2 regions of the Paenibacillus sp. TSA_86.1 genome follow, and region 1 is predicted to be linked to the other one. Evidence: predicted binding sites of a transcription regulator. Region 1 holds the regulator's gene; the other holds the start of a gene.
What was found. The regulator NrdR, encoded in region 1, represses ribonucleotide reductase genes. The targets are predictions, from matches to a motif close to AACACNATATATNGTGTT.
Positions count from the first base shown of each region.

Region 2: ACUTVW_RS05105 (adenosylcobalamin-dependent ribonucleoside-diphosphate reductase) is a predicted target of NrdR. The motif match lies at 10,358-10,375, and genes of this name have one in related genera.

Region 1 covers NZ_JBQZGE010000001.1:949,789-961,943, reverse strand. Annotated here, with positions in the region: gene ACUTVW_RS04465 (immunoglobulin-like domain-containing protein) at 1-970, opposite strand, end outside; gene ACUTVW_RS04460 (sugar-binding protein) at 1,370-3,628, shown strand; gene ACUTVW_RS04455 (type 1 glutamine amidotransferase family protein) at 3,765-4,391, opposite strand; gene ACUTVW_RS04450 (helix-turn-helix transcriptional regulator) at 4,499-5,461, opposite strand; gene ACUTVW_RS04445 (hypothetical protein) at 6,033-7,322, opposite strand; tRNA gene ACUTVW_RS04440 (tRNA-Ala) at 7,735-7,807, opposite strand; gene nrdR (transcriptional regulator NrdR) at 7,999-8,466, opposite strand; gene ACUTVW_RS04430 (alpha/beta-type small acid-soluble spore protein) at 8,582-8,803, shown strand; gene ACUTVW_RS04425 (lytic transglycosylase domain-containing protein) at 8,901-9,464, opposite strand; gene coaE (dephospho-CoA kinase) at 9,461-10,057, opposite strand; gene ACUTVW_RS04415 (MntP/YtaF family protein) at 10,087-10,851, opposite strand; gene mutM (DNA-formamidopyrimidine glycosylase) at 10,982-11,827, opposite strand; gene polA (DNA polymerase I) at 11,888-12,155, opposite strand, start outside.
Region 2 covers NZ_JBQZGE010000001.1:1,093,924-1,106,078, reverse strand. Annotated here, with positions in the region: gene ACUTVW_RS05125 (acyltransferase family protein) at 1-794, opposite strand, end outside; gene ACUTVW_RS05120 (flavin reductase family protein) at 1,257-1,826, opposite strand; gene ACUTVW_RS05115 (hypothetical protein) at 1,866-4,586, opposite strand; gene ACUTVW_RS05110 (hypothetical protein) at 4,579-7,368, opposite strand; gene ACUTVW_RS05105 (adenosylcobalamin-dependent ribonucleoside-diphosphate reductase) at 7,732-10,281, opposite strand; gene ACUTVW_RS05100 (DEAD/DEAH box helicase) at 10,622-12,155, shown strand, end outside.

The DNA.
Region 1 (12,155 bases):
CACCTAAAGAAATGGTTGCAGCTAGCGTCACTTGTTGCTCCATCTCTCGTAAAAACACTTCCCCGGTTGGACTTATCGCACTTTTATCACTGGAGGTCCATGATATCAATGCGCCATATTTATTGGCAGAAGGAAGTTCAAGCGATTCTGTAACGGCGGATACATCACCTAACGATAGCTCTTTTTTACTTTGTTGTACTTGCTTTTCATCGAGCGATTGTTGATATACTCCAGCGATATCTTCACCACTTAGTGCCTCTCCGTAAATTCTTAAATCTTGAAAGCTACCCGCAAAAGTAGCATCCCCTAGATAATTGGAGCGACCGATGTAAGCTTGCAGGTCCGTACCAAAACTGGCTGTTGTTTTGTCTTTGGCAGCCGTGCCTATACTTACACCGTTAATGTAACCTGTAACAGCGTGTTCTGTGATGACCGTAGTATAGTGAGTCCACTGACCTTCATACTGCGACGTAGAAGGGCCTGATACACCTACCTCAGTCGTCCACGGCTGGTCAACATTATTGCGATCTGTAAATACGGACTTAAAATCACCACTTGGATTCGATGGATTAAACATCCAGTAATTGGTTGGCAAATTATTTTCAGCTGCTGGTGTACCGTAGAATAATGCGGAGTAGTTCCCGCTTCCCGTGTTACTCTTGATCCATACAGAAATCGTTGTATTTTCTTGATCATCAAACAATCCCGTAGGAAGCTGTACGTAGTTCGTATTGCTATCTGTCCCTCCAGGCAGAGTAAGACCATCGGCATACGTGATATTGCCTACAGCCGTCCCATGCTTGCCATTACCTGATTGATCCAATGCATCTTCAAGCAATGGATAATGCGCCAACATCGTTGGTGTAATTAGGTCAGCTGAAGCTTGATTGTTAAATGGCATACCAAAACTAAAACAGCTACTGAAGGTTAACAGTAAAACCAAAGTGATGTTTGTCATTCGCTTTCGCATAGCATTCTTCCCCTCATTGAATATTCAGAAGCACACAAAACCATAGCTCGCTTTCAAACCAAGACCCCTTCACTCAAGAAACTAGAGGATCACCCCAAAATGAATACGCTTACATTTTTTCATATTACGTGTTCCGATATTTCAATTCAATGTACTATCATGTTAATAACGTGGACTTTTTTATTACAATTTGAAATTTGATGTGGACTGAAGCGTTGTCCCTATCCCTCGAAGTCATCGTTTTTATTCCAAAATATACTCTGCATTCAAATTAAAGGATTTAACCCCAGATAAACATAATATATATAGTTGTGCGCTTGTCAACTTGATAACGCTTCCAAATACGGATGCGAGTAAACCATGAGCGTACCGGATCAAAAAATAAGGAGGATTGCATCTATGCCAAAACGATTTAGAAAAATGCTCGCGTTCCTTTGTTGCTTGGTCATGGTGGCCTCGCTAATGCCTACGAGCTACGCTGCCGACAATGACAACATCGAGAGCTCAGCAGAAGCGAATGAAACAAAGGCCGCCATTTTTGGAACTCCCGAACTCGGGTCAAACGACCCCCTCTGGAGCCAAACCATGGAGCATCACATCAACAAAAGCACGGTACCCACCGACCCCAGACCCCATGCCACGGGTACAGCCAGAATCCTTTGGGATCATGAATACCTGTATGCCCGCGTAGTTGTGAATGATAGTAATCTATATCAGGGAGCTGGCGCAGATCATCGGTATGACAGCCTGGAGTTTTATGTGGGTACCGGAAACGGAGGCTCAAACCAATGGCGCGTCAGCTCGACGGGTGTATTTTCAGGGCAGGCCGCTCCAGGCAGAGCTGCATGGACCCAGATCACGGAAACAGGATACATTGTGGAGATGAGAATACCCAAAAGAAATTTGACCTTACAGGAGGGAATGCTTACCTTTGAGGTTTATATCAATAACTCGACAGAAAACGGTGCTGACCGCTATGAAGTCGTTTCCTCTTTTGGAATTCCAGACGCAGCTTATACCAGCTCTGATTCATTTACAGACAGCCTGCAGCTCATCTCGGCCAATGAAGTGGACACTAGATTATCCATTACCGCCACTGCCGGACCGGGCGGCTCAATCATGTCGAACCCACCCGGCGATGTGCTGAGAGTGGATCGGGGCTCTAACAAAGAAATTACGTTTACCCCCGATTCCGGTAAAGTTGTGGATACGGTAACGGTAGATGGCGAGAGCGTGACACCATCTGCTGGCACTTATACCTTTTCGAATATTGAGGCTAATCATACCATTCATGTGACATTCAAAAATGATCCGGACGCGGGCATACTTCCCTTTATCGTATGGAATGACAACTTCGCCAGTGGCGAGTACACTACGGCTGTTATCATTGATTTAGGCGAAGAGAAGGCGGCGATAGGCTCCGCGCTTAATCCGGACTTGTTTGCCTTATCGGCTAGGAATACGACCCTAAACGGTGAAGCAGTGACCTTTGAAGGACCACGCAAGATCACAAGGGTATACGCTAATGACGAACCTAAGGTACGAGGCTATGTGGGGCCGGTAAGCAATTCACCAGATTATCAGGACGGACTGGCGAGTGGCCGTTACATCGTCGTTGAGTCTGAATTTTATTCACAAAGCGGCGGCAATACAACACTAGATGGCAGTAGTAACTCGACAAAACAGGTTTACACCCTCATCCCCAAGGGTGAGATCGTACTAACAGAAGGGAATCCGCTTCAAAACGTAGTTTTTGAACAGGAAAAAGTTGTGAATCCCATCCTTGATAAGTTCACAACATTCACGGATAATTCGGTCAATCGTTCGCTCTACCTTCACAAGGATGAAGACGGTAACGTGATGAAAGGATTACCGCTGTATGTGTATACCCATGGCATGTCACGCGGCGGAACAAACGCAGCAGCCGACCAAAAAGCAGCCATGAAATCCGCCAACGGCTCCGTCGCTCTGATGAAAAAAATGGCACAGAATCCTGAAAAATACGCCAGCCACATCCTGAATATTTCCTATAACGGCGTATCCGTTCCTTCAACAGAGAATGTTAAGAAGGTCATAGACGCCCTGATTGCCAGCGGCGAAGTAAACCCTAACCGTGTTTACGCGGCGGGCTTCTCCTGGGGAGGCCAGTATACGAACAACTTAGTTAACAGCCACCCTGGTTTCTTCGCCGCCGCCGCACCTATGGCCCCGGTAAGCGGTTCACCGAACGCTAAGGACAATAACGCTCACACCACCCTGGCCTATTGGATGTTTTTAAATGCTCATAATGTTGGAAGCTACCAGACTAACCTCAATAATTTCATCAATACCAATATGCCGAAAATGGTCAATGCGAGGGCTTCACGCTTTGAAAGTAATGAAGTACTTACATGGCCCTACAATCAATTTGATCAACCGAATCTGAGGCCGAATCCTGCCAACACACCTGTTCTGGCTGATTATATAGCCCATGAAGTTGAAGCGGCGGTTCTTTATAACCAGATAACTATGGGAACTTGGACAATAGCTCCCACAGCACAGTCCTCTAACTTGCCAGCTTGGAACAATGACTACACCGATGTCTTTGATTGGATGTTCGCACAGCGAAAACCGGCCGTACCCGGTGCGCCGAGCGGCTTCAAACTGAACAATATCTAACCTAAAGTGGCCCCCTAAAGAACCATTTTAGCAAAAGTCCTTACTTTACTACCAATAAGAAGACAGATTTACGAAGCGATCCATCAAAGAAACGCCATCACATTGAAGTGGTGGCGTTTCTCTTTGAGTAGAGCTGTCATTGAATTGAATTCATTAATTCGTAGAAATGTTGAGGTTCATGCGTTTTATTAAGATGATACCATGCTTCTAATGTTTCTGGAGAAAACACATCTAGCGCTCTTAAAACATGAACAGAAAATTCAAGTGGAGCTACTCCGGAAGCGGTGATCAGTTTTCCATCGGTAACTGCAGATTCCAATTTGTAATATTCTTCGCCTGTGTAAGACGGACAAATCATTTTAAGGTAAGCCAGATCATTGCTTGTATGAAAACGTGAATCTAATAATCCTGCTTGAGCGAGTCCTATGGAAGCACCACAGATGGCTCCAACGACGATCCCTTCTTGTAGACACATCTCGGCAATTTTTAATATGGGCCTGTGAATATCCTCTGTCCATGTGTTTCCCCCTGGTAAAATTAGTGCATCTATACTGCTAATTCTGCACTCATCCACTTTAATGTCAGGTATTATTTTCAATCCGCCCATTGTAGTTACTGGAGTCTTTTCGATCCCAACGGTTACTATTTGTGCTGAAGCCAGTCCCTTTCTAAAGTATCTTCCTGAGTTCAGCTCGGCCGTTAAATGACCTATTTCCCAATCGGACATGCTGTCAAAAACATAAAGATATACTGTATTTTTCATTTTTAAATTTCTCCCTTTTCTTATCTATCAAGGACTACAATCCATCGATAATCACTGACTATCTCATTATAAAATAGCTTCACTGACATCTGCTGTCAGTGAAGCTATTATTGTTGATAATATTCCATTAACTCTGTTGCAACAGCAACAAGTCTGTCTTTCACACGCTGGGGTTCGATGATTCGAATGGATGTACCATAGGATAGGAGAAAATAAGGGACAGAATGATGAATGGATTTTTCCTCAAATAAAAAGATGGCTTGATTCAATGTTCGCTCTTGCAGATGATGGCCGAAAAACCAATGCATGCTTAGTTCATCTAACGCCTCTGGCCTGCCTTCGATCCTTAAACAAATTAACCCGTCCTTACCTACAAGATCAGGTAACAGGTTTTTCATAAAAAATTCACGGCTAGAAAAAGCTTCAGGACGCTTAAAGATTAGTTGAGTACGCTTGATTCGTAAAATCCGATCTACCCGGAAACTTCGTATTTCATTTCTTAAGTGGCAAAATGCAACCGTATACCATTTATTGTTCCAGTAAACGATTCCATAAGGATCGATCATCCTGTTCTTTGGCTTATCTTCATGGTTTGTACGGTAATCCATCTCTACAGTGATTTCGTTTTCTACAGCATGTTCCAATTCCGCTAATATGAGCTGACTTGAAGGGCTGACCATGCGGTTTATCACTTCAAATCCAGCTACATGTTTGTTTAGTTCGCTCTCCTGTTGCTCATTCGAATACATTTTCAACTTGGCTGTCGCATTCTCTAATGTCTCGCTCGATGGGTATCCAGCTTCTTTTGCAAAAACAGCAGCATGAAGGAGTGTCTTTTTTTCTTCGATATCAAATAGCAGAGGCGCTCTGATAAAATGATGCAACAGGCTATATCCACCATGATGACCTGCGTCGGATATGATCGGCACTCCACTAGAACATAGTGCATCAATGTACCGATAAACGGTTCTTATATTGACTTCTAACTTTTCGGATATTTGTTTTGCAGTTAACTTTTCTCCCGAATTTAACATCCATAGAATGGCTAACATATTATCATTTTTCGGCATAAGACAACCCTCCCCCCATATCATCATAATAGAAATTCCACATGCGTCAATTACATACATTCGTTATTAGCCACAGAGAAACAAATTTTCATCTGTGACATGAGAAACAATTGACTCCAACAAAAAAACGGCATTTCTGCCGTTTTTTTGTAACACTCTTATGAAACCTAAGGGGATCGCCCCCTTGACCTATCGCTGCCAGTGATGCTCTATACCACAATTGTTACTTAAGCAAATAATATTAACGCGGTCTATTGGGCTGTATTATACTCGCTTCCTTCAAAGTTCAGGATCTTATTAAAAATCACATAATTTCTACGACTCTTGAACGGCCCTTATTATGGGTCCTGCTAGATTACAGTCCCTATTTTTCCACAGTAAAAGCAACCACATGACGTTCTTTCTTTCTTGAAGTATGTAGTTTAGGGTGATCGAACTTTTGAGAGCTTCACTGGCAGAAATTCGCTCTTCTATGGACAGTCATTTTCACAACAATAACCCAGCGTGTAACTAAGTAAGTCAAAATGTAGTCTCGATTTCATCTATCTTTTTGAAGCATTTAAGCAGAATTCTATTTAGTAATAAAGTTAGAGATTATCTTAAGCAGACTAAATCGTGTATTCTTATGCGAAAGTGTGAGATATTGCTCAAGGACAGTATGAGAAAATATCGCTTCCTCCAGTGCTCTATGGAGAAATCTCTTAAAATTTATTAGTTCTTCTTCCAATTTACTTTCTGTATACTTTACTATGTCCTCGTAAGCAACCGAACCACCATATTTGTTATATTCTTCAACGAACTCATTTTTACTTAGCATACCATTATTAATTTTTTTGAATTTCATAAATCGATCAGATAAATATGAAATTTTCTCTAACCTATTTTCAATAGCCTTCCGAAATTTATCTCCTTCAATCAGTTCCCAATCAAGATGAGTTTCTCTATACAGTCCCAATTTAATTGTTTCATACCTCACACACTTGTTAATTCTCAGATAAATATAGCCAACTTTCAAATCAGAAATATCTTTTAAGACTTCATTTATCTTCTGTAGAGGAACTTGGAAAGACTCAAGCCCTTTGTAAATATCCTGAATGTTCTTGTACTGGAAATGTCTCCAAGACTCTTTCGTCTTTCGTTTTAACTTATTATCTTCAAATAAGTAATTATCAGTCTTCGTAACTAACTGACAATAAATATTCGGTAAAGAACTGATTTTAAGATTGAGTTCGGAAATATTAGTGTATGACCCGGTTCTAATTTTCCATAACTCGTTCTCAATAGTTTCCTGATATCTAATTACTTTTTCATACTTCTCCTCATTGACTTTCATCATAGCACGCCATTTAAATGAAGAGGAAGATAACCGTAAAAGGATCAGCAGAGAGAGAACAAACAGACTAAAACTAACAAAATCATTTACTTTCTCATACTCAAATTTTGTAAGGGCTAAGTAAACCTTATCAAAAGACAATTGTCTAAGCCAATTATAGCTTGCTATAGGGGCAGTAGGAAAATAGTACATAGCAATTGTACCCCAAATTACAAAATTAGTAGGGCTAACTGCAACCATGCTAATAAATAATGCACTTAAAGTACGAGATAGCACAATCGGGCTGTATTTATCTGACTTTTTAAACACATTGTCACTTGGCCAACTATATTGAAATAAGTGTGGTGAAATTTTATATAAAAGCTTGTCAAACAAATAGAACCATTCAGAGAGCAGTCTTATTGTAGAAATGGATCTTCTCTTTCTTGATAATTCATATAGATAAGCCAACAATTGGGATAAACTAATTATAAGCATATCATAAACTACCAATAAAACAGTCAAACAAACAAGCAAGAAACCATACATGAGCAGAATCCTCACAACTATCCAAGTGCCCAAGTTATCTATTAAAGAAATAACAAGAATTATGTATTCATAAACATTTAGAATGAATGACCACATCATTGAAGACCTCACTCACTGGAAGTATTTTAATTAATATAGACACCAAGCTACTATTTGTTTTAAAAACGTGCTACTCCATATGTTGTCTTTTCTAATATTATTTGATATTTCCATCTTATTTTCTTCATCGTCTGGTGTAAAATTTTTATTATGTTAACTTTAGCATTAGCTTCAGACTATGCGCTCTTATATGAAACGCATTTTGTGAACCCTTTCCCTACACGTCAGTCCACATAAACTAAAACTTGCAGTTTACTCCTCATACGCTTAAAACCCAAAAAGCCACCCCTTTCGGAGCGGCTTTTCCTTAGTATGGAGCCTAGGGGGATCGAACCCCTGACCTCATCGCTGCCAGCGATGCGCTCTCCCAGCTGAGCTAAGGCCCCAGGATATGAAGTTACATCTTGTCCAGCACTGCAAAAACTCATTTTACAGGCGACTTCTATATCATATAAAATCCCTTCTGGACTGTCAATACCCTTTTGAACCGCCGAAATCGTATGGAGAAGAACATTCATGTTGCGGGCACATATCAACGATAGCCCCCGGATTGCTCTTCTCCTTTTCCCCCACTACACTACTCCTCCAGTTCATCCTTGGACAGCAGTGATTTCAGTTCTTTCATAAACATGTTAATGTCTTTGAACTGGCGATATACAGAAGCAAAACGCACGTACGCCACCTCATCCACCGGAAACAGCTGCTCCATTAGCAATTCACCAATCTGACGGCTCTCTACCTCCGCTTCGGCTGTGTTACGCAGTGACTTCTCCACTTCAGATACCATCATCTCCAGCGTTTCCACCGATACCGGACGCTTCTCACACGCACGAATCAAACCACGGAGAATTTTGTCACGGCTGAACTCTTCCCGGCTGCCGTCCTTCTTAATGACGATCAACGGTGTTTCTTCAATCATCTCAAATGTTGTAAACCTTCTGGCGCACTGCTCGCATTCGCGGCGGCGGCGGATGGATTTGGATTCATTGGCTGGTCTCGAATCCAGCACTTTAGTGCCTAAATAACCACAATAAGGACATTTCAACTAAGATCACTTCCCACTTTTACTTTTTACCACATATTCCCTGAGCATATCTTGTAATGAAAATCGCATTCGCGACACATAATACTTTTACCAACCCGCGAGGAGGTGAACAGCAATGGCACAAAGCAACGGTAACTCCAATAACTTGGTTGTAACTAAAGCTTCCGCAGCTCTGGAGCAAATGAAATATGAAGTAGCTCAAGAACTCGGAATCAGCATTCCGCAAGACGGATACCAAGGTAACATGACTTCTTACGAGAACGGTTCGATCGGTGGATACATCACGAAGCGTCTGGTAACAATTGCAGAACAGCAATTGGCAGGTCAATACCAATAATTATCTGCATCGTAATACGTTACACAGAGGAGCATGGGGCGGCCGGTACACTACCGGTCTGCTCCGTGCTTTCTGTATCTCTTTTGCAGGCATCGCTCTAGAACGTATCGTAGATCTTCACATACTGATTATAATAGTAAATGACCCGTTGTACATAGTGGCGTGTTTCGCCAAAAGGAATATCCTTTACCGTTTCAAGTTTGCCATCCCATACACCGTTTTTCAACCAGCTGCTGACCTTCCCCGGTCCGGCATTATACGCGGCAATCATCACAATTTCGTTGCCATTAAACTGATCCGACAGATTCCGTAAATACCATGTTCCGAGTTGAATATTTCGCCCCGGTTCATGCTTTAATTCCTCCAGGGAAGTATCAGGAATCTTGGCTTGCTCCAAAATCCAATTTGCCGTATCTGGCATAAGTTGCATGAGTCCGATCGCACCGCGCTTGGATTCCTTGCTCGTCTTGAAATTGGTCTCTACCCTGATAATCGAAGCGATTAGAAACGGATCCACCTCATAACTCTGAGATTGGGCCCGAATCTCTTCCTTATATTCAATCGGGTAAAACCATGTCATCCAGTTGCTGTTTAGAAATAACACAAGTACAAAGGAAACAAACATAATCAACAATACACGCTTTTTACGCAATATTTTCATAACAAGCCCTTATGCGTTAAAAAAGATTGCAATTGCTGCTCCGTCTGCTCCCATGAACCGCTGTTATCAATGACGATATCTGCCCGCTCTTTTTTTCGTTCGATATCCATCTGTGCCGCAATGCGCGCTTCCGCATCAGCACGGTTCATCTGATCCCGACTCATCAACCGTTCCAGTTGTACTGCTCTCGGGACATACACAACCATAACTTCCGCAAAACCATCTTCAAGGCCCGACTCGTACAGCAATGGAATATCCGATACCACCAGCTTGTCCGGGTGGTTTAATTCATATGCAGTTGCCCTGTCACGCATCTCCTTACGTATGGCCGGATGAGTAATGGCCTCAAGCGCTTTACGTTCCTCCGGTTGCTGAAAAACAATACTTCCCAACTTTTTCCGATCCAGCGTTCCGTCCTCATTTAGTATCGCTTGTCCAAACCGCTGAACAGCGGCAGCCAAAACGGGATGCCCAGGCAACATGACTTCCCGGGCAATAACATCTGCATCGATGAGCAGCGCTCCCTTACTGGCCAGATAGGCGGAAACACTGCTTTTGCCTGTTGCGATTCCGCCCGTTAAGCCTATATTCATCGTCTCACCTCATAACACTTAATTACTCCTCAAAACAACTTGAATATTCCCATAATCATTAACATCAGAGCTGGCAGAATCGAAAGCTTCTGCATCCAGCGCTGTGCTGCAAAACGTAATCCAACCTTCAACCCAACGGACAGAAAGGCTCCGCTGAACAATGCAATTACGAGTGCCGTCCACAGCGTAGGGAAGCCAAGCAACGCCGCACCTAGCCCTGCTCCGAAAGCATCAAGTGACAACGCAATCCCCAGCCACATCGCCTCTTGAGCCGAGATACTACCTGAATTATCCATGTCTGCTTTGGACGGGCTACGCAGGATTTGAATGACCACGCCAAGCTTGCGCAGTTCAAGTGTAAACACCATTCGTTCCACCGACCCATCCGTTGGCGAAGGCTGCACCTCCAGGACCATCAATTGATTCTTGGCTCCAGATGTCAGACCTGAATCTGTTGTCCCGCTTCCCTGAACCACCTTTTCCTGCGACACTCCGCTCTCTGTATCTTCATGTTCTTTACCTCGCCGTAGAATCAGTTGCAAGAGCGACCACGCACCGATCACAATCAGAATGACAGCTCCCACTATCGAAGCCACACCTGGTGACACGACATGAGATAATAACACCCCAACCTGCATAGACAATGCGATAACCAATCCCGAACAAAGTGAAATAATAGCAATGGATAAGAGCGGAATCTTGGTCCTCCGAAGTCCATATGTAATTCCAACTCCGAAACCATCTAAACTCACTGCAAAAGCAAGCGCCAGTAATGAAATAAAATGATGCAGCACCCCGGATTCCTCCCCTGTGCGGTACGTGCCAACTGATGATGTCAGTATGGGTATATGCCCGCTTATTTCTGCCATATCAGTATATGGAGGGAGGAATCCAAGGGTGCTATGATTTCATCATTTCATTGATTCAGTTCAGGTTAGAGAGATCAAGTCGCTGACAATTCGGGCAAAAATGCGTCCCGCGTCCGCCAACGACACTTTTTTCAATCAACGTGCCACAGGTGTGGCAAGGCTCCGCTTTACGGCCATATATTTTCAGCTGATGCTGGAACATGCCCATCTCGCCTTGTCCGTTGACATACGACTTGATCGAGGAGCCCCCGGCATTCACCGCATCCTGCAACGTAGCCACAATGGCTTCGTGCAGCACCTCCAGCTGTGCCTCAGTCAGCGTCTTGGCAATCGTCTCCGGATGTATACCTGCACGGAAGAGTGCCTCGTCCACATAAATATTCCCGATCCCGACGACATATGCCTGATTGAGCAAAACGGCTTTGATTTTGGTGGTACGTTTCCCCACTGCTTCAGCGAACGCATTCACGGTAAAAGCTTCATCCAGCGGTTCCAATCCAAGCTTCATTAGTGGTTTCGAAACCAGTTCTTCGCCTGCACTGAACAGATGCATCGTTCCAAACTGACGAACATCCTTATATCGCAATTCCGTACCATCATTGAAGTGGAAGATGACATGGGTATGTTTCTCTACCTCTTCGTCCTGATGGTACACCCCGTAACGTCCCTCCATCCGCAGATGGGAGACCAGCACAAGCCCGTCCAGCAAAATACGTAAAAACTTGCCCCGGCGCTCAACACTAATCACGGTATGTCCTGCCAGTTCCAGTGCAAATGCTTCTATATCATCAGGCCGCTGAATAATCCGCGGCAAATTAACGGTAACATGATCAATGGTTTTGCCTACAATAAGTTGATTCAATGTTCTTCTGACTGTTTCGACTTCCGGTAGTTCCGGCATGATGTTCTCACCTCCCTTATATTATAACGGAAGATGACGCTCAGCGGGACCCTTTCTTATCTATTTTGCCTCATACCAGTTCTCACCAAAGCTAACTTCAGCTTTTAGCGGAACCGACAGCGAGAGCGCCTTTTCCATGACTGAAGGCACAAGCTCCTTCATCAGTTCCAGTTCATCCGCCGGTACTTCAAACACGAGCTCATCGTGCACCTGAAGCAGCATACGGCTCTGAAGATTGCGTTCCCGCAGCGCCTCATCCATCTGTACCATCGCCAGCTTAATGATATCAGCCGCAGTACCTTGAATGGGTGTATTCATCGCCGTACGT
Region 2 (12,155 bases), 140 kb from region 1:
TGATACAGGAACGAGTCGTATTGACTGGTATTCAGCATCATATAGATCAACACCGCCAGGGCTGCCACCCCTGATGCATCCAATACAAGCCGATTCATCGCAGGTAGTGTGCCGGACAGCTTACGGCTCGGCCAGACTACAGCTAACGCAGCCCCTGCAAGCAGGGCAAACGCACGGGTATCTGTTCCATAATATACACGGCTTGGATCTAGATCCGGGTTATACATGATGGCCATTGCACCAGCCGATAGTTCAGCTGCAACAACAATGAAAACAACGAGCCATCCTTTTCTTTTGAGCAACACAATCGATGCGATCAACAGAAGAGGCCAGATCAGATAGAACTGTTCCTCGACAGCCAGTGACCAGAAATGTCCAAAAGGCGATGGTGGGCCGAAACTTTCAAAATACGAAACATGGTGAAAGATATACCACCAATTGCTTATGTACGTAACACCGGATAAAATATCCCCTCTCAGTGAAGCAAGCCGGGATGAGTCTGTGCATAACAGCCAGAGCATTACAACGGCTGTCACAGTCACCATGCCAGGCAGCAAGCGTCTAAAACGTCTTAACCAAAAATCACCAAGAGCAATGCGTCCATGTTCTCGCCACTGGGATAACAAAATATCTGTAATCAAGTAACCCGACAGCACAAAAAATATACCTACACCGAGCAAGCCGCCCGGAATAAAATCCAAATTGAGATGATAAGCAATTACGCCAAGTACCGCGATGGCTCGCAAACCATCCAGTCCGTTCATATGCCTCTTTTTTTTCACTGATTGTGACATACGTGCCCCTCCTTGTTACTGCGAGTCCACATCCATCGAGATCGGGGCATCCTGAAACGTTCGGTCATTCTGGTTGTTATTATCATACGTATTGCACCTTCCATCTTTCATTTACAACATAACAAAGACGAACTGCCTATAGATTTAGTTGTATAGATTGTGAATCTTATATATTTTCGTGAGTTCACGGTTACGATTAGCATTATACTTCTAAAACCATCTATATAAATGACAAGAATAGTTACAAACCCGTTTAACCGATGTAACCTTTCCTCCCCGTACAACCAGCTGTAAAATCATACTCTATATCTAACGTTTAATATAGTGCTTTACATGGACTGGACATAATTACCTGAGCCTGTTCAAATAGAAAAAAGCTGCCGACTTACTCAGCAGCCACTATCCATTATAAACCGATCTCCGAGCGGATTGAAAGTTTTGCTCATAATTGCTCCTTCATTCCTAGGACTCCAGGAGGTGGAACGGGTGAATCTTTTCTGTGGCGCCTGCATCCAGAATACGGTAGCTGGAACGACCTGTGTACATTGGAATTTGCAGCTTTTCAAGATTGACCAGCCCATCATCCATAAAGTAATCATCATCCCGATAACGCTGCAGTACCTCGCCTGCAATCCACTCATGGTCACCATAGGTTGTAATATCAATCACCTTGCATTCATAAGCAAAATACGCATCATCCAGAATAGGTACATTGACTCGCATTCCCTCACTGTAGGTGATGCCAAATTCTGAAAACTTATCTGTGTCTTTCCCGCTAAACGTTCCTGCGGCCTGAATCCACTCTGACCGATGGGCAGGTAGAAAATGAACTCCGAATACACCGCTCTGCTCGATGAGTTGGTAAGAATAGGTTTCTTTGCGCAACGAAATGCCATACACGCTCGGAGAAGACCCGATATATGTATGCCAACCAGAAGCCATCACATTCTGCACATCTCCATGACGCGAAGTTACCACTGCAACCATGCCGGGATAAGAATAAAAAACAGGTTCATTAATCGGTTTATGCATGTACTCAGCTCGCTCCTCTCTTTTCAAGTTTGGAATACACTAACATTCCTCACAATACATAGGATCTTGAAGCGCCATGATAAGACGATCCAACTGTTCTAAATAGTCATAATTGCTGATGTTGTCGCGAATGAAAGACGTATCCATCCCGGATTTTCGAATACTTTCGATCCAGTGAATTGCAGCACTTTTTCCAATTCCCCGATAAAGCATACCGTAATATAAGTAAGCAATTTCATTACTGATATTAGTATTAAATACGATTGGATCGTCCGTATTAATACTAATCATGATATTATCCAATTCTTTGTCATGCGGCTTATTGATCTGAAAAAATTGATTATCGAAGAGTGAATTCATCTCCCCAATGGTATGGTTAGAGGATGGATTCACTTCAATAACAATACCGTTCATAGCTACTTTTCGCCTGACATAGCGTTGCATATCCACCGTAATTTCCTTCTCTATATCCGTAGTGTTAACATAAATAGGTGCGGCGAACCTCTCGAGATAAATACGATCGTGATACATACGCATAATGCGATCGGGGCTCCACTTCGTTTGACTCAACTCGTTCTCGTTATCCGTAAACGAGATATTACCCATTTCAAGAATTTCTGGAATCTCTTTAAAGCGTCTTTTGTATGTTTCATATAACATTTCAATGGAAATACCGTAGTCGAACTCGTTGGCAAGTATATTTTTAACCACCTCATGTATTTTGTGTTGCAAGTACGAATGAGTTTTGTAGTTGATATCTGATATCTTGGTGTACACTCCCCATATCCACAACAGATTATCAAGATATTCTCCTTGCGGAATAATGACTTTGCTGTTTTCTTTCACCCACTCTTCTACTGAAATGCCCAGCGCAATTCCATGCCCAATTCGATCTCCCGAATGAAACTTGCAATAATCGATAACCTCATCGATTCGGCGCAAACCAGAATTTAAATGCCTAAAGTCTTCACCAGCGTGAAAAGTAAAAAACAAACTTTGATGCTTAATCTTGTTGCCGTTATGATCAATTTTCATCATTTTGTCGTTATCGCTGTTTCTTGCTACACCATATACCGGAGCAAATACCTGAACCGGCGTGTTATTTTCTAGGCTGGCCGCATCCAATCCGACAATAAAATGGGACAAATAGGGGATACGGTTACGCAGATTCAAAATCATTTTAATCTTATCCAAATAACTCCGTTGGATTTTTCCGTAATGAAGCTTGTCAATTTGACCCTCACTATTTGCGAGCCTCCAATCCTTATTCAGATCATCCTTTTCCTTCATCAGATGATAGACAATTCCAATACGTGGAAAAGAAGATTGACGGTCCTGGTCAACATTGTAATCCTCGCTTAAAATTAAGCGATACGCTTTAAGAATTCGCAAAATTGTGAGTCTGTTATGCGATTCCCGCTTCTCGATCGAAATTCTAAACTCAACTTTCTGCAAATATTGATTCTGAAATAAGTTCCTTAACATATCCAGATAGAAACGTTCACTTTTCGAATCAAAGATGCCGGTCGCTCTGCTGAAATAAGTACGGAAGTAGTCAAGCCCGTTAATCGCCTTAGATTGGTTTACTTGCTGATAGAACTCATTTTTGATCCGGATGTACCGAAAAAACAAAGTTAACACTTCTTGCGTTTCAGGATTTCGCTTTTCTCTGTCTTTAGACTCAATATATTTCATCACCTGTTGCATGAATACAAACTCGCCGTACGTATTGATATGCTTGTATTCACCGAAAATGTCAAAAACCCAATCTGTCTCGTCATGCTCAATGTTTGTTTTAAACATTTTATTTAAGACTTCCAAGTTATCTTTCAATTCCTCAATTGAAGCAAAGTGAAGATCATTGAATAATAACTCATTCAATCTTCCAAATGGCTTAGCTGTAAAGGAAACCATCCACTTGCTGATTTTTATTGTTGTTCCGGAATCAAAATAATAACACAGTACACGCCTTAAGAGTTGAGCAGTCAAGAGGTACTCTCCTACCTGCGTGGAAGTAGAAGAGAAGGAAGTTTTAAATGTTCTGATATAATCTCCCACAATATTATCTTTGAAAATCCCATTAAAGTTCATACAGGCTTGCCACAGCAACGTAAACGTAGAAGCTGCACTCGCATGCATATGATTTTCCGCTACTCCCTGCCGCAAAACGTCATGTAGCGGGGCATCTGCTAAGTTGATATGTTGATATAGTCCATCAAGTTGGAGCGGTTCAAGTAAATAATTATCTGCATGATATTTAACTATAAATAAATCCAGAGGTAGGAGACGACTCAAGGTGCTAAACATATGAACTTTATCGAATTCGGTAAAAGCTTCCCACACATCAGCCAAGTGCTTCTCGTCTGCATGAACCTCCTGCTTCCAATACTTAAAAACCATCTCTCCGTCCCGATGCGACAACAATGCACGAGCGAAGTGTCCTATGAGGTTAAAATAATATTTGTAAAGCTGAAGTTCCATCTCCTCCAAAGTCATCGTGTCTGAACCAAAAAATTGGCGAAACAAATAGGGGTGAAACTTCTCCAGTAACAGATCGATCTGATCCAGAGTCGACGATCGACATAGGGTCAAAAGTGAGGGATACAACTTACTCCTCAGTTTATAACTGGAGCTAAGGCTTTTATTTTCGTTCTGATGGACTTTCCGCGCTACCTCAACCAGTTCCATGTTGTGTGCAAACAATAGATCTTTAATAGGAAAAAATGCAACATGTAACATCAAGTTTACTTTACTAGGCATTTTCGCGTTCCTCTGAATCTTCATCTTCCCATAATTCCATATCAAGTGCATTTAATTCACTGCTGGTTATACTCATTGCTTCCTCAAACGCAGAGCTCAGATTCTGCCGCATCTGAACTTTTGCAGCTTCGTATTCTTGATCTTGGATAATATTTTCATTAACCTGGAGAAGATAAGGCTTTAGAAGTCTTAAGACATGCAGCTCGACTGCATAAAAGTTTTTGGGAGCTAAAAAAGATTGCTCTCGAAGCACCTTTATAAGGTTATCAGCCTCTTTCCTTCCAAACCAAACTCTATAATTGTTAGCAAGATTACTGACTTTATGACGTCTTTCTATGTAGTCCGCATACGCTTCATACTTGTTTTGTACTTTTTTATTTTTGATCAATTCCTTCACTTCTTTATATTTTGTTTTCATGCCGTCAGTTCCATTTAAAAAAACATCCATTGCTTGGTTGACTGAGTCGCTCGATTTCCATTCAACCTCAAACAGCCCTTGATGATCGTCTCTGATTCTACTTAAAAGATCTTCATAGAATTTTTTGATTCTTCTTAGAATTGCGGCATTCTGATTTGGTGTCAAAGAAAGTTCTTGCGTTTTGGACTGGTTCTGAATATTGGTGAGAATTTTTTTAAGACGCGATGCCTCTGCTGTAGCAGAAACTCCCTCCGGTTCACTTCCAATTTCTTTGACATAGGAATCAAAACTATGATCATCCAATGAATTCAATTGAATCAACATGTTGACAAAAAGCTCATTGAAGTGTGTGGTGTTCCTAACCCATGAGAAAATAAGTTCGGACCAATCCTGTTGGGGATATGCGTATAGATTTGAATAATAATCATATAGTTCCGTTCTGGAACTCCGTTCAGAAAGAAAATCTAAAATCCCCCTGCTATAATCCAGTTTCTTCTCATTTCTGTTTTGTTGATATAATTGTAAATATAAACGAACGAGCAACTGGGGTTCTTTGTCTTTCTCCAGTAAGGTTGCTATTAACATAAACATCCAACGTTCTTGAATTTCCTGACTTTCGGAATGAACATTACCTTCACTTTTTTTGTAACTTAACCATTCTGTGTGCTCCGAGGCCTGATCAACAAAAAAAAGGGAATTTCGAAAAGTAATATGTTTTATAATCGACTCTGCAATATTTCCCAGCTTTGTTTTAGTGTCTTTGCTTTTCAACAAAGAGTCAAACAAATGATTTTGAATCTCGTGACATTTATTTTGATCCACCTTCATATTGATTAATAATGATTTAGCTATGTCTCCGATCAGAACTAGTGACAATAGTAAATCCAAATTCTCTTGATGGGTTGATTTTTCATTCTGATTTACTTCGTCTATTACATAATTCAGAGCCGCATAATCAATATATGAGTTACTTGAATTGTTTCCCCATCTTATAAAATGTTCAAGGATAAATTCTTGTTCCACAACCAATCTGGTGGAAGAGAGAATAATCGTATCAATAAGTGCTTTTACGATATTGAACCACTCTGGATTATTTATGTTGCGATGCTCGTCCATCTCGAGCGGAAATTGTTGATTGATTTCATTAATATGATAATAAACATTCACAATCCCCCGAGGTGTTCTGTCAAATAGCGTATAACTAATTGTAATCGGCTGAAGCTTTTCTTCTCCAACAGATCTATGGCTGAACAGACTGGACTCGCCAAACATCTTGAGAAGTTGATCCATCAAGGTTTCGTTATCGAATGAAAATCCAGGTATTGTATTATTGTTCCAGTACAACAATTGATGTCTTCGTGCAGGAGGGATCATTTTCTTTATATATTCATGTGCCAGATTTTTCTTTCGATCCATGATGGTTTCTTTGTCATTTAATTTACTAATCGGCCTCAAATTACTAAAGTGCAGTTGTTCGTCCCTTATTAAATCCAGCATGACGGATTCCTTTAGAATTTCATAATCACCTGACAGAACGGTAACGACATTTGGGTGATTTGCATATTGCAATACTGCCTCCAGCAGTTCACGGCTTCTCGTCATTTTCAAATCAATATCGTCAATGAAAATAAAAAAAAGCGGCTCGATTTTTATTTTATTGTCTTGTGAAGTCTGAAGCAAAATCCGCTGATTCTTAACCAAACAGGTTATAAGACCATGCAGTTTTTCCTTAAACTCGATATCCGGAGTTAATAAGTGAGAGGATTTTTTGATATGAGTAGCCAGATCATCGTAAGTATGGACAAGAAGATTACGGTATTCGCTTTCGGTATACAAGTGATACTCAATCAAATCATTTAGTTGTTGCTGAAGGGGATTGCCTGGTATGAAAATTCCTTTGTTAAAATAGGGTTCGAACGCATCGATTGATCTTCTATGACTTCCAGTATCTTTAATCAGCATGATCTGTTTTTCAGCTGCCTTCTTTAATAAGCCGACAATGGATCCCATAATTTTTGTATTGTCACCGAATTGATCAGGTTCAATAATTCCCAAGTTATGATTATGAAATCTAAAGTGTTTTTGTTTGTTGTGTTCTGCAGGTATTAACTTATTAATCAGCGTATACAAAACTGATGTTTTTCCTGTGCCTCTTTTGCCAAATATACCAATTGTGTTATTAGGGGGAGTTTGAATCCCGTTATCGTTTCCCACGTGTAGTGAACTCGATCGGATTTGCTCAATTTGTTTTAATAACAAGTCGAACGTCGGCAATGTTTTCCTAACTGCCTCTTCTCCAAGATTTCGGGCACCGATAGAAACTTTTGAAACCATTCCTGCCCCTTCATCTTCGTTTCTGTTCATCCTACTTCTCCTTTCGTTTCTCATGGAATACTTACTAAATGTATATCTTCAAAATTATACCATGTAGATAATTAAATAGTCTGCCTCTTTAGTCGCCAAAAGTCGTTAGATCAGCTAAATTTTTCATACTCTAAATTCAATTCACCCAAAAACTCTGACCTAGCCAACTCGATAATAACAAGACCTTGAAGCTACGAAAGCGTTATCCTACAAGGTCTTTTAACTCTTGAATGTTCAAATATCTGTTATCCATAGATGCATCTATTCAAATATGTTATAGAACTCACCTTAATAAACACGGCAATCAATTATTACAATAGTGTCATAATTCCAAAACCATAGGGGACTTTTCATTCAATCTGCTTAATTACACTTGCTGTAACCGCAGCTACTACATGTTTTACAGCCTTCCACATTGATCAGCGATGCTGAACCGCATGAAGGACATAAGTCTATCGATTGGACACAAGCCTTTTGCTCCTCACCTTCAGCATCGTTCTCTCCATTGTCCTCATCCATCTGCACATGGCTTTCCAGTGCTTTGGCCACGGCATCGGCGATGGATTCCACCCGGTTGGCTCCGAAGCCAATCGCCCCTGAACCGCCGATGCCCTTCAGATGTTTGATCAGAAGCTCCACTTTATGACCATGGTCACCATATCGCAGGAATAGAGAGCAGACCCGGCCTAATGCCTCAGCCATCGCAAATACATCCGAGCCTGCCTTGCCAACATTGAGGAAAATCTCGCCGGGTGTACCATCCAGATCGTTAATCGTAATATAGGCCATGCCAAACGGCGTATTGATCTTATACGTTGCACCGCGTAGCACTTGCGGACGGCGTTTGTACTGCGTATCCACAACAACTTCTGTTACTTGTTCGGCCGTCGCTGGCAAACCTGCCCTAACCTCCGTATTCCCGTTCTCTTTCTCCGAGGCGTCTTCTTTCTTCGAGGTGGAGAGCACCTGCACATCCCTGCTGCCATCCCGATAGATGGTTACCCCTTTACAACCGAGATGAAAGGCTAACTCATACAGTTCTGCCGTATCCTCCACTGTAAAATCAGCCGGACAATTTGCCGTTTTGGAGATCGAACTGTCCACCCATTTCTGAATCCTGGCCTGAACCCGAATATGATTCTTAGCTGAAAGGTCCATCGCAGTCACATAATAATCCGGTAAAGGTTCGCCGGGATGCTGCTCGAGCCAATCTTGAGCAATCGGTACAAATTGTTCATCATACCCAAGACGGCTCTGGCGAAAATATTTAAAGGCAAAATACGGCTCAATGCCGGTCGACGTTCCCACCATCGTTCCGGTACTTCCCGTAGGCGCTTGAGTAATCAGCGTCACGTTTCGAACCCCATTTTCACGGATGGCTTCTCCAACCTCAGGATATGTTGCTGTCATCTGTTTCATAAATCCACTCTGTAAGTAAGGTTCTACCTCAAACGCGGGGAACGCACCTTTCTCCGCAGCAATCTCGGCTGAAGCCAAATAGACCTCCTTGGCCATGAATCCGTACAGTTTATCGAGAAAATCAAGCGACTCTGTACTGCCATAACGGATACGAAGTTTGATCATTAGCTCCGCAAGCCCCATTGTGCCAAGCCCCACCCGGCGTTCACGCTGCTGATTTAATCGATTTTCTTCAAAATGATACGGCGTCGCGTCAATCACGTTATCCAAAAATCTGACCGAGATGTGCGTGGTTTCCGCCAGTTCGTCCCACGCCACATCGTGATTGGTTTCATCATAGAATTTGGACAGATTAATCGCCGACAGATTACATACCCCCCAGCCGGGAAGACCCTGTTCACCACAAGGATTAGTACATATGATCGGATTAAAATACCAGCTGTTAGACATCTGGTTATAGTACTCCATGAATACAACGCCAGGCTCGGCTGATTTCCACGCAGATTCAATAATCGTATGCCATATTTCTCGCGCTTTCACCGTGCGATATGGAATGACCTTATGTCCTTCTGCCTTCCACCGGCTCAGATCGCCCTCCCACTTGATATCATAATCGGGATCACGGGTATCGGGAAAAACAAGCTCCCAATCCCCGTCCTGCTTGACGGCCTCCATGAACGCGTTGCTCACGCAAACCGACAGATTCGCATTGGTCACCTGTCCCATCGTTTGTTTTACCGTAATAAAATCCAGCACATCCGGGTGCCAATCATTCATCATCAGCATCAACGCACCACGACGGCTGCCGCCTTGTTCGATAAGGCCCGTTGTATAACTGAACAAACCGCCCCAGGATACCGATCCGCTGGACGAACCGTTCACGCCTTTTACCATAGCTCGCCGCGGACGAAGCGAAGACAGATTGATACCTACCCCACCACCGCGGGCCATAATTTCGGTCATTTCCGTCAACGTCTTCATGATACCGCCCCGGCTGTCTTGCGGAGAAGGAATGACATAACAGTTAAACAGCGTCAATTCATCACTGGCTCCGGCACCAGCAGCAATGCGCCCCCCAGGAACCAGCTTCCAGTCATCCAGCACAGAACGGAATTTCTTCTCCCACAATACCTGCTCTTCAGGTGTCGATTCAACAGATGCCATCGCTCTCGCAAGACGATCCCACATCTCTTCTGGTGTCTTCTCTATCGTGAGCGTCAATTTCTCCACATCGGTCTCTATAATCACATCGCTTCGCGTCCGTACTTTAACATGCTGTCCCTGCCGCTCTACAATCTGCCCCACTTCCTTCACCGGGAACCTGGGATCATCCTTCGTTAGCACAAGTACGATATCTCCGATTTTTGCATGATTCGAATCCTCGTCTTTCCAGGCATAACGATCCAGAAATATTTTCTCGCTGAGCCCATGCAGTTTTTGCTTGTTTTCCTGGTTATCCTCTGGATGACTCGTTTGTGTATTGTTGGATGACATCATTGAAATCAACCTCCCCGAATAGACAATTCAATTCATCAGACAAACTGCTTTTCCTGTGAATAAAATATGCAAAAATACTACATATAGTGATATATAACCAGTATATTACACTATATATTGATATTCCACAAAAAACCCTTATAATCTCACCGGTTACGATGCGGAACAGGTTATGAACTCCCTTTCCTTCGTCCATACTATTACCTACGAATAAAACATTATCTATATTTTGAATGATCTATAATCCGGGATACAACGCTCAGAAGTTTGTTCTTTCATCGGAGTAATCCGTGAAGATCATGTCCAACATAAATAGAATGGCAGAGGAGGTCGCATCATGAACCGGAAACATCCGCATCATCCGAATCAACCTGTAGCTGAGTTGCCTGTGCCTCTTGAGTTTGATCGTAACTGGCTTAGCCAGCTTGAATCACGTTTGGACAAAGGCGGCCCTTGGGGGGATTACCGTCTTTTTCAACTTGGCATTCAGGCGGAAGAAACCAATCTAATTCCGAACTTTGATGAAATCCAGTGTCTGAAGCATTTGCAAGGTTTGACCCCGCTTCCTCACCAGATGGATACGGCACGCAAAGTATTATTTGAAATGTCAGGCCGGGCCATTCTTGCCGATGAGGTAGGTCTGGGCAAAACGATAGAAGCCGGTCTTATTCTGAAAGAATATATGGTTCGTGGTCTGGTATCTAAAGTATTAATTCTCGTACCTGCCTCTCTTGTGCTGCAATGGGTGCGTGAGCTGAATTCCAAATTTGGCATCCCTGCAATTGCTCAGAAAAAAGCCTACTCTTGGCAAAATGAAGTCGTAGTCGCTTCCATGGACACGGCCAAGCGCGACCCACACAAGGATATGCTGCTGGGCACAGACTATGACATGATCATCATTGATGAGGCCCATAAACTGAAAAACAAAAAAACGACCAACTACCAATTCATGTTGAAATTGCGCAAAAAATATTGCCTATTGCTCACGGCTACGCCTGTGCAGAACGACATGAGTGAACTATTCAATCTCATCAACTTGCTAAAGCCTGGCCAGCTTGGTCGTCAGGGCGATTTTGCAGCCAACTTTGTTGTGGATAAACGTGTTCCCAAAAATCAGGCACAGCTCAAAGACGAGCTGTCCAAAGTGATGATCCGTAACAGACGAGGGGAAGGCCCCGTGCAATTTACGAAGCGGAACGTTTCTAACGTAGATCTGCAACTCTCCCCCGAAGAGCAGACGCTCTATGACGGGGTGACCTCGTTTGTCAAAGACCAGTACCAGGAAGCGGGCGGTAATCTCAGCAGCATGCTTTCGCTCGTCACGTTACAACGGGAAGTCTGTAGCAGCCGGGATGCCGTATTTGTAACCCTTGTGAATCTGTCTAAGAAACTTCCGCTCGATTCCCCGCTGCGAGATAAAATCTGGGAGCTGGTGGCCCATATCAAGGCGATTAAAGAAAATACAAAGGCCGAAAAAACGATGGAACTGATTCGTGATATGAATGAGAAGGTCATTATTTTCACGGAATACCGGGCGACGCAGGAATATCTGCTGAACTATTTTCGCAACAACGGCCTTACAGCCGTTCCTTATCGGGGCGGTATGAATCGGGGTAAAAAGGACTGGATGATGGATCTCTTCCGCGGGCGCGTGCAGGCAATGATTGCCACGGAAGCTGGCGGTGAGGGCATCAACCTGCAATTCTGTCATCACATGATCAACTTTGATCTGCCGTGGAACCCGATGCGGGTAGAGCAGCGGATTGGCCGGGTTCATCGGCTAGGGCAGCAGAATGACGTTAACATTTTCAACCTGTCTACCAAAGGCACGATTGAAGAACATATTTTGAATCTGCTGCATGAGAAAATTA